One region of the Peptoniphilus indolicus genome, then DNA from elsewhere that is predicted to be linked to it. Evidence: riboswitches for the same ligand, from Rfam matches in the RefSeq annotation. Region 1 holds a riboswitch; the other holds the start of a gene.

Region 1 (6,527 bases):
TATTGAAATGAGATTCTCTCAACTGATATTCTAACTGATTTAATTTGTTTTCATCATCTTTCATTGTATCGTAAAGAGTTATATCATTAGTTTTAAAAACTTCCACAGCATTTACATAGATGTTGCTTATAAGGTCATATACATCTTTTAATTCTTCCATTGCATCTTCGCTTATCTTTTCTCCTGAATCATAAATCATTGCATAGTATTCTGCTAAATTTTGAGCCAAGTCTGAAATTCTTTCGAAGTTTTTTTGAACTTGTAAATCTACTGAGTATTCCAAAATCATATCTGAAGATAGATTCTCTTTTGAAATTTTTAGTAGGTAAGTTGCTATTTCTGTGTCTTGTGAGTTTACTATCTCTTCTATTTGGTTTACTTTGTCAAAGTATTTTTTATCTCCAGTTTCAAGATATTGTTGTGAAGTTTGAAGAGTTTGAAGAGCTAGCGCAGAAGCAGATTCGATAGCGAGTCTTGCTTGTTTTAAAGCACCGGCTGGGAAATTTTTAATCATTTGTTCATCAAATTCGACTTTACCATAATCAATTGCAAGTTCATCTTTACCAGGTATTAGCTTATCAAGTATTTCACCAAATTTAGAAATGAATGGTAAAAATATTAACATACCTAAGAAGTTGAACATAAAGTGTCCAACAGCTATTGTCATCATTCTATTTAGTGCAAATTTTTCTGATACTAATAGTAGTAAATGATAATATGGTGTTAGCAGTATTAGGAATATTATAGAGACGCCAACGTTGAATATTATATGGAACATAGATGTTTTTTTAGCTGATATTGTTCCTCCAATTGATGCCAAAAGAGCTGTTACTGTAGTACCTATATTGGCACCAAATACTAATCCAAGAGATGCTTTTAGTGTTAGTGCATCTGTTTGGTATAGTGATTGTACAATACCTACGATGGCACTTGAAGATTGTATTACTCCTGTCACTATTGCACCAACTATAGCTCCAAGGACAGGTGTAGTTGACATTTTAACAACAAAAGTTTCAAAGCCTTCAATGTTTTTTAAATCTTTAAGGGCGCCACCCATCATATTCAGTCCAATGAATAAAAGTCCAAATCCTATTATTATTTCACCGGCATAAGTACTTCTCTTTTTGTCAGAGAGCATATATATTAAAACACCAACTAATATAATAAAGTATGCTAAATAATCTAAATCAAAACCTATTAAGATTGCTGTAACTGTAGTACCTATATTGGCACCAAGTGTTATACCTATAGCTTGTTTAAGGTTCATAAGACCTGCTCTAACTAAGCTTATGGCGATTACTGTAGTGGCTGATGATGATTGCATTATACCCGTCATGAGTATACCTACAAATATTGCACTGATTGGAGAAGATGTATATTTTTCTATATAACTTCTAATCTTAGTGCCGGCAAAATTTGTCAAACTATCTCCCATAAGTTTAATACCGTATAGGAAAAGTGCTAAACCTCCTGCTATAAATTGCCAATTAATTTCAGCAAGAGTAATTGTTTGGTCCATTAATTTCCTCCGTATAATTTATTATATAAATAACATCTCTAATTATAACAAATTTTATAATTATGAACCATTTTAAAATTAAAATTTGAGGTTTACTTTTAAAGTTTTTTATGTTATTTTATTAACAAGAAAAACATTTTCATATTTCTTCAGGGCGAGGTGTAATTCCTCACCGGTGGTGATAGTCCACGAGTCGAAAGATTGAATCGGTGAAATTCCGATACCGACGGTTATAGTCCGGATGGGAGAAGAGTATTTATGCAGGATAATTTTATTTTGCTATGATTTGACGTCCATCCGGAGCTCTGTGAGCTTCGGTTTTTTTATGTAAGAAAATATGATTTTGTTTCATTTGTAAGGAGGCGGTACTTATACTTTCTGAAGAAGATAAATTTATGAAGAGAGCTCTTGAACTGGCAGAACTTGGAAGAGGATTTACAAAGACCAATCCATTGGTTGGGGCAGTTGTGGTTAAAAATAACAAGATAATAGCTGAAGGTTATCATCACAGATTTGGCGATAATCATGCGGAAGTGGATGCACTTAACAAAGTGAGTAAAATGGCAGAAGGGGCAACTATGTATGTAACTTTAGAGCCATGTTCACATTATGGGAAGACGCCGCCTTGTGTTGATAGGATTATAAAAGAAAAGTTAAAAAGAGTTGTGGTTGCGATAAAAGACCCTGACGAGAGAGTTTCTGGCAGAGGGATAGAGATTTTAAAAAAAGAGGGAATTGATGTAGAAGTTGGAATGCTTGAAGAGGAAGCAAAGTTTCAAAACAGAGTTTTTTTATTGAATAAATCTAAGAAGAGACCATTTATAACACTTAAGTTTGCAACAACTCTTGATGGAAAAATAGCGACGAGCTCTGGAGAAAGCAAGTGGATTACAAATTCTACTTCAAGGAAAGATTCACACATCTTAAGAGGCAAGGTAGACGGAATATTGGTGGGAAAAAATACAGCGAGTAAAGATAATCCATTCTTAACTAACAGAAGTGGTGAGGGAGACAATCCAATTAGAATTTTATTAGACAGTGAACTTGAAATAAATTCTAACTACAATATTTATAATTCGGAAGCTAAGACAATTGTTTTTACAAGCTCATCTGATTTTGAAAAGCGTGAGAAATTAATTGAGAGTTGTGAAGTAGTAAGAGTTTCGAGAGATGAGAAAGGTTTAAATTTAAATGAAATTTGTGATGAACTATTAAAAAGAGATATCGCTCACATTTTAGTTGAGGGGGGTTCTGAAGTTCACTCTTCGTTTATAAGGGCTGGATTGGTAGATGAAATTTATCATTATATAGCTCCAAAGTTGTTGGGCGGCGGAAAATCTGTGGACGATGGAGAGGGAATATTAAATTTATCTGATAGTTTGAATTTTAATATTATAAGCACAAAAAATTTAGATGGAGACATTTTAATACATGGAGTGAGAGATGTTTACGGGGATAGTTGAGGAAATAGGAACACTTAGAAAAATTGAAAAGAGAGGCGACAGGCTAACTATTTATGTTGATTCAAAATTGGTATTAGAAGATGTGAAACTTGGCGATAGTATTGCAACTAATGGGGTGTGTTTAACGGTTACAAGTTTTGGAGCTGATTTTTTTACAGCTGATATGATGCGTGTTACGGCTGAAAAATCAGCATTAAATAGTTTGGTTTCTGGGAGTAAATTGAATTTGGAACGAGCTGTAAGACCAATGGACAGATTAGGGGGACATATTCTTCAAGGGCATGTTGATACGGTTGGAAAAGTCATTTCCAAAACGCCAAATAAAGATGGATATTTACTTGAAATAAGTGTTGATGATGAATTTAAAACGCAGTTTGTTGCACAGGGCTCCATAGGATTAAATGGTGTGAGTTTGACTTTAGCTAATGTGAGTAGAAATTCTTTTACGGTATCTCTTATTCCTGAGACGTTGGCAAGGACAAATTTAGGAAATTTAGATTTAGGAGATGGCATAAACGTAGAGTTTGACGTACTGGGAAAATATATAAATAGATATTTTGAATTTGAAAATGAAAGTAGTAAGTCTAAGATAGATATGGAATTTTTGAGAAAATATGGTTTTTAGGAGGTAATTATGTGGAATACAGTTGATGAAGCATTGGAAGCGTTAAGACGAGGTGAAATAATATTTGTTTTGGATGCCGAGGATAGAGAGAATGAAGGGGATATGATTTTAGCGGCAGAGTTTGCAACGACTGAAACTTTAAATAGAATGGCGTCTATGGCAAAGGGGCTTATCTGTATGCCGATGAGCTCAAAGGAATCGGCAAGGCTTCGTTTAGAGCCAATGGTGAGTAAAAATACTGATAATCATGAAACTGCATTTACTGTTTCAATAGACCACGTTGAAACAACTACGGGGATTTCAGCAGAGGAGAGAGCTTTTACGGCGAGAATGTGTTGTGATGAGAACGTAAGGCCAATTGATTTTAGAAGACCGGGGCATATGTTTCCTCTAATAGCTAAAGACGGCGGTGTTTTAGAACGTGAAGGACATACAGAGGGAACTGTAGACTTGTTAAGACTTGCGGGTTTAAAAGAAATAGGATTGTGTTGTGAAATAATGGAAGAAGACGGCACAATGATGAAGAGAGATAGACTAAAGGAAATGGCTGATAGTTTGGGAGCTGTGTTTATTCACATAGACCAAATTAAAAAATATAGAAAGACAAATGAAAAGTTAGTAGAAAGAGTTACAAAGTGCAAACTTCCAACAAAGCATGGAATATTTACAGCTTATGGTTATATAAACAAATTGAATGGAGAGCACCATGTTGCAATGGTAAAAGGTGATGTATCAGATGGCAATGATGTATTGTGCCGAGTGCATTCTGAGTGTTTGACGGGAGATGCTTTTGGTTCTGCGAGATGTGATTGTGGGGACCAATTAGCTGAAGCTATGAGAAGAGTTGAAAAAGAAGGCAGAGGAATAGTCTTGTATATGAGACAAGAGGGCAGGGGAATAGGCCTTATAAATAAATTGAGAGCTTATGAACTACAAGATAAAGGAATGGATACTGTAGAGGCTAATCTAGCTTTGGGATTTCCTGAAGATGCAAGGGAGTACTATATAGGGGCTCAAATTTTAAAGGATTTAGGAGTTAAGAAGTTACAACTTATGACAAATAATCCTGATAAAGTATATGATCTTGAAGAGTATGGAATGGAAATTACTAAGAGAGTGCCAATAGAAATACATTCAAATGAAACGGATAGATTTTATTTAGAAACGAAAGCTAAAAAGATGAGTCACATTTTACAAGAGTTTAAAACTGAGGAGGTTATGTAGTGAGAATTATTGAGGGAAATTATTCAGCAAGGGGAAGTAAGGTAGCGATTGTTGTGAGTAGGTTTAATGAATTTATAACATCTAAGTTACTTGGTGGCGCTATAGACTGTTTGAAAAGACATGAGATAGAAGATGACAACATAACAGTATGTTGGGTTCCGGGAGCTTTTGAAATACCTTTTTTTGCACAGAAATTGGCAAATACACAAAATTATGATGGAGTGATTTGTTTGGGAGCTGTTATAAGGGGGAGTACACCTCATTTTGATTACGTATGTAGTGAAGTTTCAAAAGGTGTGGCAAAAATTTCATTGGACACTAATTTACCTGTGGCTTTTGGAGTTTTGACTACGGAATCTATAGAACAAGCTATAGAAAGAGCTGGTACAAAAGCAGGTAATAAAGGTTATGATGCTGCAATGACGGTAATAGAATCTATTAATCTTATGAAAGAGATAAAAAATATTTAAAGTATACAAAAAGAGCTTTGGATTAATGGCAAATTAGATTTGCTAAAAATCCTAAAGCTCTTATATTTCTAATAATATCACTTGATTATGTTCGAGTGATTTTTTTATATCTATTATTCTCTGATTAGATGAACCTCTAAATTTTAAACTCAAGTCCTTAAGGCTGTTTATAAATAATCCATCAACAAGGACATCGCAGAGCTTTAAAAGTTCAAGTTTTTTATTGTCTTCTAATATTTGCTCGAAAGTATATCCCGAATAAACCCAAATAGATTTAGACGTATGACTTCTGATTTCTCTGACTACTAATGTTAAATCAGGAACGTTCTGAAATGGTTCACCACCAAGGATAGTTAGTCCGTTATTTACAGATTCACTCAAGTGTTCTATAACTTCAGCAGTTTGAGTATCAGTCCACAATTCCCCGAACATAAAGTCTTGATATTCTTGATTGAAACATTCTTCACAGTGGTGAGTGCATCCTGTTACAAAGAGACTAGTTCTTATTCCAGGGCCATTTGCAACATCGTATCTTCTTATTTGTCCATATCTCATTAGATATGCAACACCCTATCATTGATTTCCTTAGTCCTACCTTCATTCCAGAAGTTTTCTCCAAGGTACCCACAAGTACGTCTTACAACTGTAAGTGTAGATTTATCTTTATTGTGGCATTGAGGACATTCCCATTCATTATCAGAATTTAATTTAATTTCTCCGTCATAACCACATTCAGCGCAATAATCACTTTTAGTGTTGAACTCAGCATATTGAATATTGTCGTAGATGTATCTAACTATTGTTTCAAGTGCTTCTAAGTTATGAGACATATTAGGTATTTCAACGTAAGAAATACATCCGCCAGTAGACCTATCTTGGAATTTAGATTCAAATGCAAATTTTTCAAATGCAGAAATTTTTTCTCTTACATCAACATGGAAAGAGTTAGTATAGTAGCCTTTGTCTGTTACATTTTCAATGACACCAAATCTATTTCTATCTATACTTGCAAATCTGTTAGTAAGTGATTCGGCAGGAGTTGCGTATAGAGTGAATTTTATTCCTGTTTCTTCAGTCCATTTCTTAACGGCATCGTTTAAACTATCCATGATTTTCATAGCGAAATCATAGCCTTTAGGGTCAGTGTGAGACACACCTTTTGTTAGGTAAGTTGCTTCATATATACCTATATAGCCCATTGAAACAGTTGAATAACCATTTTCAAG
Region 2 (6,527 bases), 370 kb from region 1:
TCAAGTATTTTCAAAATTGATTTTGAAGGAACATCTCAACAAGTTCTAATTAAAGAACTTCAAATGCACCCATTCAAAAACCAAATTCTACATTTTGATCTATACTTAATAGACATGAGTGAAAAAATTAAGGTTAATATACCAGTTGTATTAGAAGGAAGAGATGAAATTAAAGTACAACCTTCTGTATTATTACAAGTAGTTAACGAAATTGAAGTTGAATGTCTACCAGCTGATCTTCCTGCTGAAACTGTTGTTAATGTAGTAGATATGCAAATTGGAGATTCTATACTTGTTAAAGATCTTGATGTAGCTAACAACAGCAAAATTGAAATTTTTGTTGATCTTGAAGAAACTATAGCTACTCTACAAGAGCCACAAGAAGAAGTTCTTCCTGAAGAAGGTTCTGAAGAAAAATCAGCAGAAGTTCCTACTGTATCTGAAACAGAAGCTGAATAGTTTTAAACGAGAAGGCAAGCTAATCGCTTGTCTTTTTTTATTTACATTACTTATGGGTATAATTAAATAAAAATTAAAGGAGAAAACAATGGCTGTTATAAAAAACTTATCTTTAGATTCAACCTATGAAATATTAGATGAAAGTGAATATGGTGTTTTAAGCGTTTTTGATTTTTCTATACACTCTGTTCCTTTTTCTTTTGTAAGATGTGATGACAAAATATATTTTTCCTCGTCTAAAAAAGGAACTAAAGTAGATATTTTTGAAAGAGAAAAAATGATTAAATTGGTATTCGTATCAAGAACTAATGTTGCTGATGAATATTCCTTAGATGAAATTCAAAAAGAAGTTGACTCAGGCAATATATCTTTCTTAAATAAAAATGTTTTTACTAATGAATATGAATCTGCTATTGCCGATGGTAGGCTTGAAAGGATAAATGAAGATTCGGAAAGAGAATATGCTATTAGATTGCTCTACGGAAAATACTATTCTGATAAGATGCAATGGTTTGATTTAATTAAAGATGATGTTTTAAAAAATTCAAATATTTATAAAGTGTATCTTACTAATGTTACTGGAAAAGAAAAATATATTGAAATTTAAAATAGAAAAATACTGAAACAGAATCATTAAATATTCTTCACTACTTTTTTATATTTTTAAACTTCAATATAAAAGGGCTCTATAATATCTGTTTGGGAGTAAATCTCTAACGGATATTTTTGTAAAAAAAATTGCACTTATATGCATTTAGTCCTAAACTTTAATTAGCAAAACCAAAGATTGGAGGTACATATAAGTGCAAAATAATATCATGAATTTGTTTGGTTTTAAAGATGTAGTTTTTGATAGTTTTAATGAGGATAATGAATTTGTCCATGTTCATCTTTTTGTTTCTAAGATGTCTGTCTGTCCTCATTGTGGTTCTAAAAGGATTTGGGTTCATGGTCATAGGACTCAAAGGATTAAAAGATACTCATATTCGTGGTAAGAAGTCTTTAATTCATTTAAGGAAAACTAGGTATGATTGTAAGTCTTGTGGGTGTCGTTTTGAAAGGAATCTTGATTTTTTGCTAATGGTCATACTATGACTAAGAGGCTTGTTTTTGCTATTGTTCATGAGTTTGATGTGGTTTATTCTATTTCTTCTATTGCTAATAGGTATAATGTTTCTTCGAATACTGTTCTTCGTATTTTAAATTGTTTAAGTGTTCCTAGGGGTAAGTTTTCTGAGGTTTTGTGTATTGATTAGTTTAAGGGTGATAGTGGCAATAACAAGTATCAGACTTCTCTTCTTAATGGTGATATTCATAGTGTTATTGATATTTTACTTTCTAGGAGTAAGGATTGTTTGTTTGAGTATTTTAAAAGGATTTCTAATATAGAGAGGATGAGTGTTAAGTTTTTGGTAAGTGATATGTCTAATTTTTTTAAGTCTGTTAGGGATAGGTTCTTTAGAAGTTCGATTCATATTATTGATAGGTATTATTTCATAAGACAGGTTTCTTGGGCTTTGGAGAATGTTAGAAAGAGGATTCAAAGGGATGTTTCTTCTAAGCTTAGGGTGTTTTTAAGAGAAGCAAGGGTTTAGTTACAAAGCCTTCTTCTATGCTTAGTTCTATGCAGGCTAATTAGGTTTCTTTAATGCTTGGGTTAAGTGAGGATTTAAGGTTAGCTTATCAATTAAAAGAGTTGTTCTACCAATATGTTCTTACTCAGCCTAATAAAAAGATGGCTAGTATATGTTTGAGTGAGTGGATAAGAAGGGCTAAGGAGTCCGGTTTAAAGGAATTTAGTTCTTGTATTACTGCTTTTAATGATTGGTTTGATGAGATATGTAATTCTTTTGATTATCCTTGGTCTAATGGTCCTCTTGAGGGTACGCATACTAAGATAAAGACTTTAAAGAGAAATTGTTTTGGTATGAGGAATTTTGATTTATTTAGAAAACGAATTATGTTTTCGTGTAAGTAGTTGGCAAAAGAGTATTAAATTTTCTGAAAACTCCTAGGAGTTTTGTTTGCTATGCCTATTTTTAGTGGTTTTTGTTTTATTTTAGTTTTGGACTTATTTTAGCTGCTATGTGTTGATTTTTATATAAAATGAGAGGCTCGATTTTATGAGCCTCCCCAATGTTTGACATAGAGCCTATAAAGAGTCTGTTAGAACTTATTCATTCTAACAGACTTTAAACTTCCTAAAAACTATATTCTAAATAAATGACTAATTTTTTTATAAATAAACATTGTAACAATTGAAACTAAAAATCCCTTTATTAAATTAAATGGTACGAGAGAATAAATCATCATATCCCATAAGCTATTAATGTTTGAATTAACAGCTTTTCCTGCATTTATAATTGCTTCCATAGGCATAAAGTTTGCATATAGTGGAAAAATTACAAAATAATTTGAAATTGTTGCCACTATTGTCATTAATACAGTACCAATTAACATACCAACGATTGCGCCTTTAAAGGTATTATCTCTCTTATAGATTATACCTGCTGTTCCTGTTAAGACAGAGGCGATTATAAAATTAGACAATTCTCCTACTCCCCCAGTAGAAGTCCCCTTTAGCGCTATGTGAAGTACATTTTTAACCGCACTTATTATAATTCCAGCCACCGGACCCATTGTAAATGCTCCAACCATTGCCGGTAAATCAGAAATATCAAGTTTAATAAATGATGGTGCAATAAATGTCAATGGAAATTCAAAAAACATAAGTAAAAATGCAACTGCACTCAACATTCCGATTCTACTCATCACTTTAGTATTACTCTTACTGTTAACTTTATTCATAAATAACCCTCCCAAAAATTTGGGCTCAAAAAAAGCCCCAAAACTTCGGGGCATTCAATCACAACTTTAATTGCAATTTCTTCTTTCATCCAGACTTTACTGTCGGTACTTGAATTTCACAAGTTCAATCCTATTTAAAAGGATTCGCGGACTTTACCGCCGGTCAGGAATTTCACCTTGCCCTGAAGATACTTACTGTAATTAGTATACTATACTTTTTCATACTTTACAATAGTTTCATTCTAATAATCCCTATTATAATTAAGTGTAATGGATAAAATGCGTAGAATAAATATTTTAAATTCAAACCTCTTTTCCCATTATAAAAATAAACTAATGGGATTGACAGAAATACTGCCGGCATATGAATTTCAAAAGCAAAGGCTGGCAATATGGATATAGCTCTTGTCTCCCTACTCTTACTAAATGAATACATAATAATAGCTGCCACTATACCATACATTCCATAGTCTGCCTCAATAACTTCAGACACTACTGCAAATGTAAACACAGTTATTATACCCAACAATATACCTTTAAACCTACTAAACTTTTCTTCTGAAATTTTTATACAATATAACATTGCTAAAATCAAAGATAGTTCTACATATACATTTTGACTATGAGCACTATAATATCCTCCATTTAAAGCCATATCAAATGGAACTTCAGATATAATAGCAAAAATTACCATTCTAAAAAAATATTTTTTTATATTTTTAGTTTTATTAAAACCCTCGATAAGTAAAAATAGAAATATAGGAAATGCAATTCTTCCTATACTCCTCATGGCATAATATAATTCATTTACATTTAACCCTAATAAAGATATATTATTTACATTATTTATAATGCCTGCTGCAGTATGGTCTATAGCCATACATAACATAGCTATTATTTTTAATGTGCTGGAACTCAACAAATCCTTTTTCATATTATCTCCTAACTTACCATTTGAGTATTTGAATCATAGACTACAACTGGCATATTATAAAAAGAATTTGAAAATAAAGTAGGCATTATTGAAGGCGGTGTATTTACACAACCATGTGAACCATTATGTCTGTATATGCTCCCTCCATATGTGCTTCTCCATACTGAATCGTGTAATCCACATCCAGTCCAATCAAAAGGCATCCAATAGTCTACATGTGATTCCCATGTTGCTCCCTTTAATATCCTGTCTCTTTCCTTGGCCCATACTTTTTGAGTACCTGTTGGAGTTGAATTTCCCTTTGTAGGGTCTCCTGACACAATTGGAGTTTCTAAAACTTTCTGTCCATCTTTATACATCCACATATGTTGTCTTCCAAGGTCTATTTCAATATAAGAATTTCCTATATCATTAGTCTCTCTTCTATATCCTTCTAGTCTATATACTGGTTTTATAGTTACAGTCTTAGTGTTTTCTAAAGCCTTAACTAATTCATCTGTGCTTGATTTTACATCTGTCATCCAACCATATATTCCTCCGCTGACTCTTGCAATTCCAAGCCCTGTAGTTTGAAAATCTCTTGTTGCCTTGAATGTATCGTATTTACCAGCTATATACTTTATATATTGCTCAACTTTTTCTACATCTGGCACCAATAAATTTTTTTCATTTGGAGAATAAAGGTTTATAAGCGAATCATTCTTCAATACTTCTTTTCTATCTGCAAAGTCATAAGTTATTTCAAATTTATTCAAATTATTTTTTTGTTCAAGTTGTGAAAGTAATTTTTCATCATCTTTTTTTATTTTTGGATTATGGTAAATTCCCTCTTTTTCTAAATCCAATACTTCATCTCTATTTTGAACAGCTTCCAAAACTTTTTTCGCAAACAATTCACTATTTATTTTATTTCCATAAACTTCCGGTTTTACTACAAATTTATCCCCTTCAAAAACCACTTTTGCATCTTGTGGTTCAATTCTTGGCGCTGTATTTATCTTTAAACTTTCCAAAACTTGATTAAACTTCTCGAAGTCATACTTAGCTGTATTTTTTAATTTATATTCTTTTTTTATTAAAATATATGCTGGCCAATAGAGAGAATTTTGCTCAACACTCTGCCCTTTATTCAAAGTATCTGAATAATCAAAACTTTTTGAATACAGAGTTTCTTCTGAATCTCTTTCAACAATTTTTAACTTATATTCTCCATATTTAGAATTATAATTTTCATACAGTTTCGACTTATTGGTTAAACTAAAATCTTTCCCATTTATAAATGTGTTAGGCATAAAATTATCTTTAAATATATTCACTCCAACCACATATATTGTCAGTACAACTGACAAGATTAAAAAAATTGTCACTTTAAATAATTTCTTCATCTATTTTCTTCACCTATAACTACTTTTGTATATCCTTGCTTATATCCATAAGCTTATGAAATAGCTCGCTGATTTTTTCTTTATACTCTTTATTTACCAATGCTTCTATAGCTTTTTCTATTACTTTTTCTTCTCTTTTAGAGTCAAAAATTTCTATCTTATTAGATTTTTTCCACTCCCCTATCTTAACTGCAATATTTATTCTCTCTTCAAAAAGCTCTACTATTTTTTTATCAACTTCATCTATTTCTCTTCTTAAATTTTCTAAATTATTCATGTCTACACCACCAAATTACAATATGTAAACTAATTTAATCTATTTTTACTAATACCATTAAATACATATATTTTATTTCATAATATAAAGTAAAATTAATTTATACTTTCATTAGATAATGATACCACAGAGCAATTTATTTTTTATTACAAATTAAATACAATTTAGCAACAATATTTTAATTTTTATAATCTTAAAAAAAATAGAAGTTTCGCAACTTCTACTTCTCATTCTATAGTCTTGACTTTTACAAAGAAATAATAACAATGTGCCAAAAATACAACTACTAAGCATATTCTTCCATGAATATTGCTCATTACTAAAAAAGAAATTCCTAAAAATAAAGTTATCATGCCCATTATTTTCAACTTCTTTTTAATAGTCATACCTTCTTTCTTTTTTAAAGGTTCTATATTATTTTTATAAATTTCTGTCTGCAAAAACCAACAATTAAATTTTTCTGAACCATTTGCAAAGCAAGCTGTTGCCAATAATAAAAATGGTGTAGTTGGAAGTACCGGTATATATATCCCGAAAATACCTAATCCCAGCAATATAAAACCTAATAATATATATAATGTCTTCAAAATTTACTCCTTTTCTATTTTAAAATTTCGGCAATACTATTAACCTATTCTTAAATTTTTCTATACTCAATTTTGTA

The links. Region 1 has a riboswitch for FMN ahead of ribD (bifunctional diaminohydroxyphosphoribosylaminopyrimidine deaminase/5-amino-6-(5-phosphoribosylamino)uracil reductase RibD). Riboswitches for the same ligand answer to the same signal wherever they lie in the genome.
Region 2: linked by a shared signal. The riboswitch ahead of DYE58_RS10625 (ECF transporter S component) and the one ahead of ribD (bifunctional diaminohydroxyphosphoribosylaminopyrimidine deaminase/5-amino-6-(5-phosphoribosylamino)uracil reductase RibD) in region 1 are both predicted to bind FMN.

What each region holds. Positions count from the first base shown of each region.
Region 1 is NZ_UGTH01000001.1:1,806,373-1,812,899, forward strand. It holds gene DYE58_RS08680 (Na/Pi cotransporter family protein) at 1-1,519, opposite strand, end outside; FMN riboswitch at 1,661-1,776, shown strand; gene ribD (bifunctional diaminohydroxyphosphoribosylaminopyrimidine deaminase/5-amino-6-(5-phosphoribosylamino)uracil reductase RibD) at 1,891-2,982, shown strand; gene DYE58_RS08690 (riboflavin synthase) at 2,963-3,607, shown strand; gene DYE58_RS08695 (bifunctional 3,4-dihydroxy-2-butanone-4-phosphate synthase/GTP cyclohydrolase II) at 3,617-4,831, shown strand; gene ribH (6,7-dimethyl-8-ribityllumazine synthase) at 4,831-5,301, shown strand; gene nrdG (anaerobic ribonucleoside-triphosphate reductase activating protein) at 5,362-5,856, opposite strand; gene nrdD (anaerobic ribonucleoside-triphosphate reductase) at 5,856-6,527, opposite strand, start outside.
Region 2 is NZ_UGTH01000001.1:2,177,312-2,183,838, forward strand. It holds gene DYE58_RS10600 (50S ribosomal protein L25) at 1-459, shown strand, start outside; gene DYE58_RS10605 (pyridoxamine 5'-phosphate oxidase family protein) at 548-1,066, shown strand; gene DYE58_RS10610 (hypothetical protein) at 1,263-1,454, shown strand; partial or broken gene DYE58_RS11585 (transposase) at 1,749-2,054, shown strand; gene DYE58_RS11590 (transposase) at 2,108-2,437, shown strand; gene DYE58_RS10625 (ECF transporter S component) at 2,668-3,267, opposite strand; FMN riboswitch at 3,341-3,461, opposite strand; gene DYE58_RS10630 (TraX family protein) at 3,494-4,201, opposite strand; gene DYE58_RS10635 (L,D-transpeptidase family protein) at 4,210-5,586, opposite strand; gene DYE58_RS10640 (chorismate mutase) at 5,606-5,863, opposite strand; gene DYE58_RS10645 (YbaN family protein) at 6,091-6,450, opposite strand; gene DYE58_RS10650 (ABC transporter ATP-binding protein) at 6,470-6,527, opposite strand, start outside.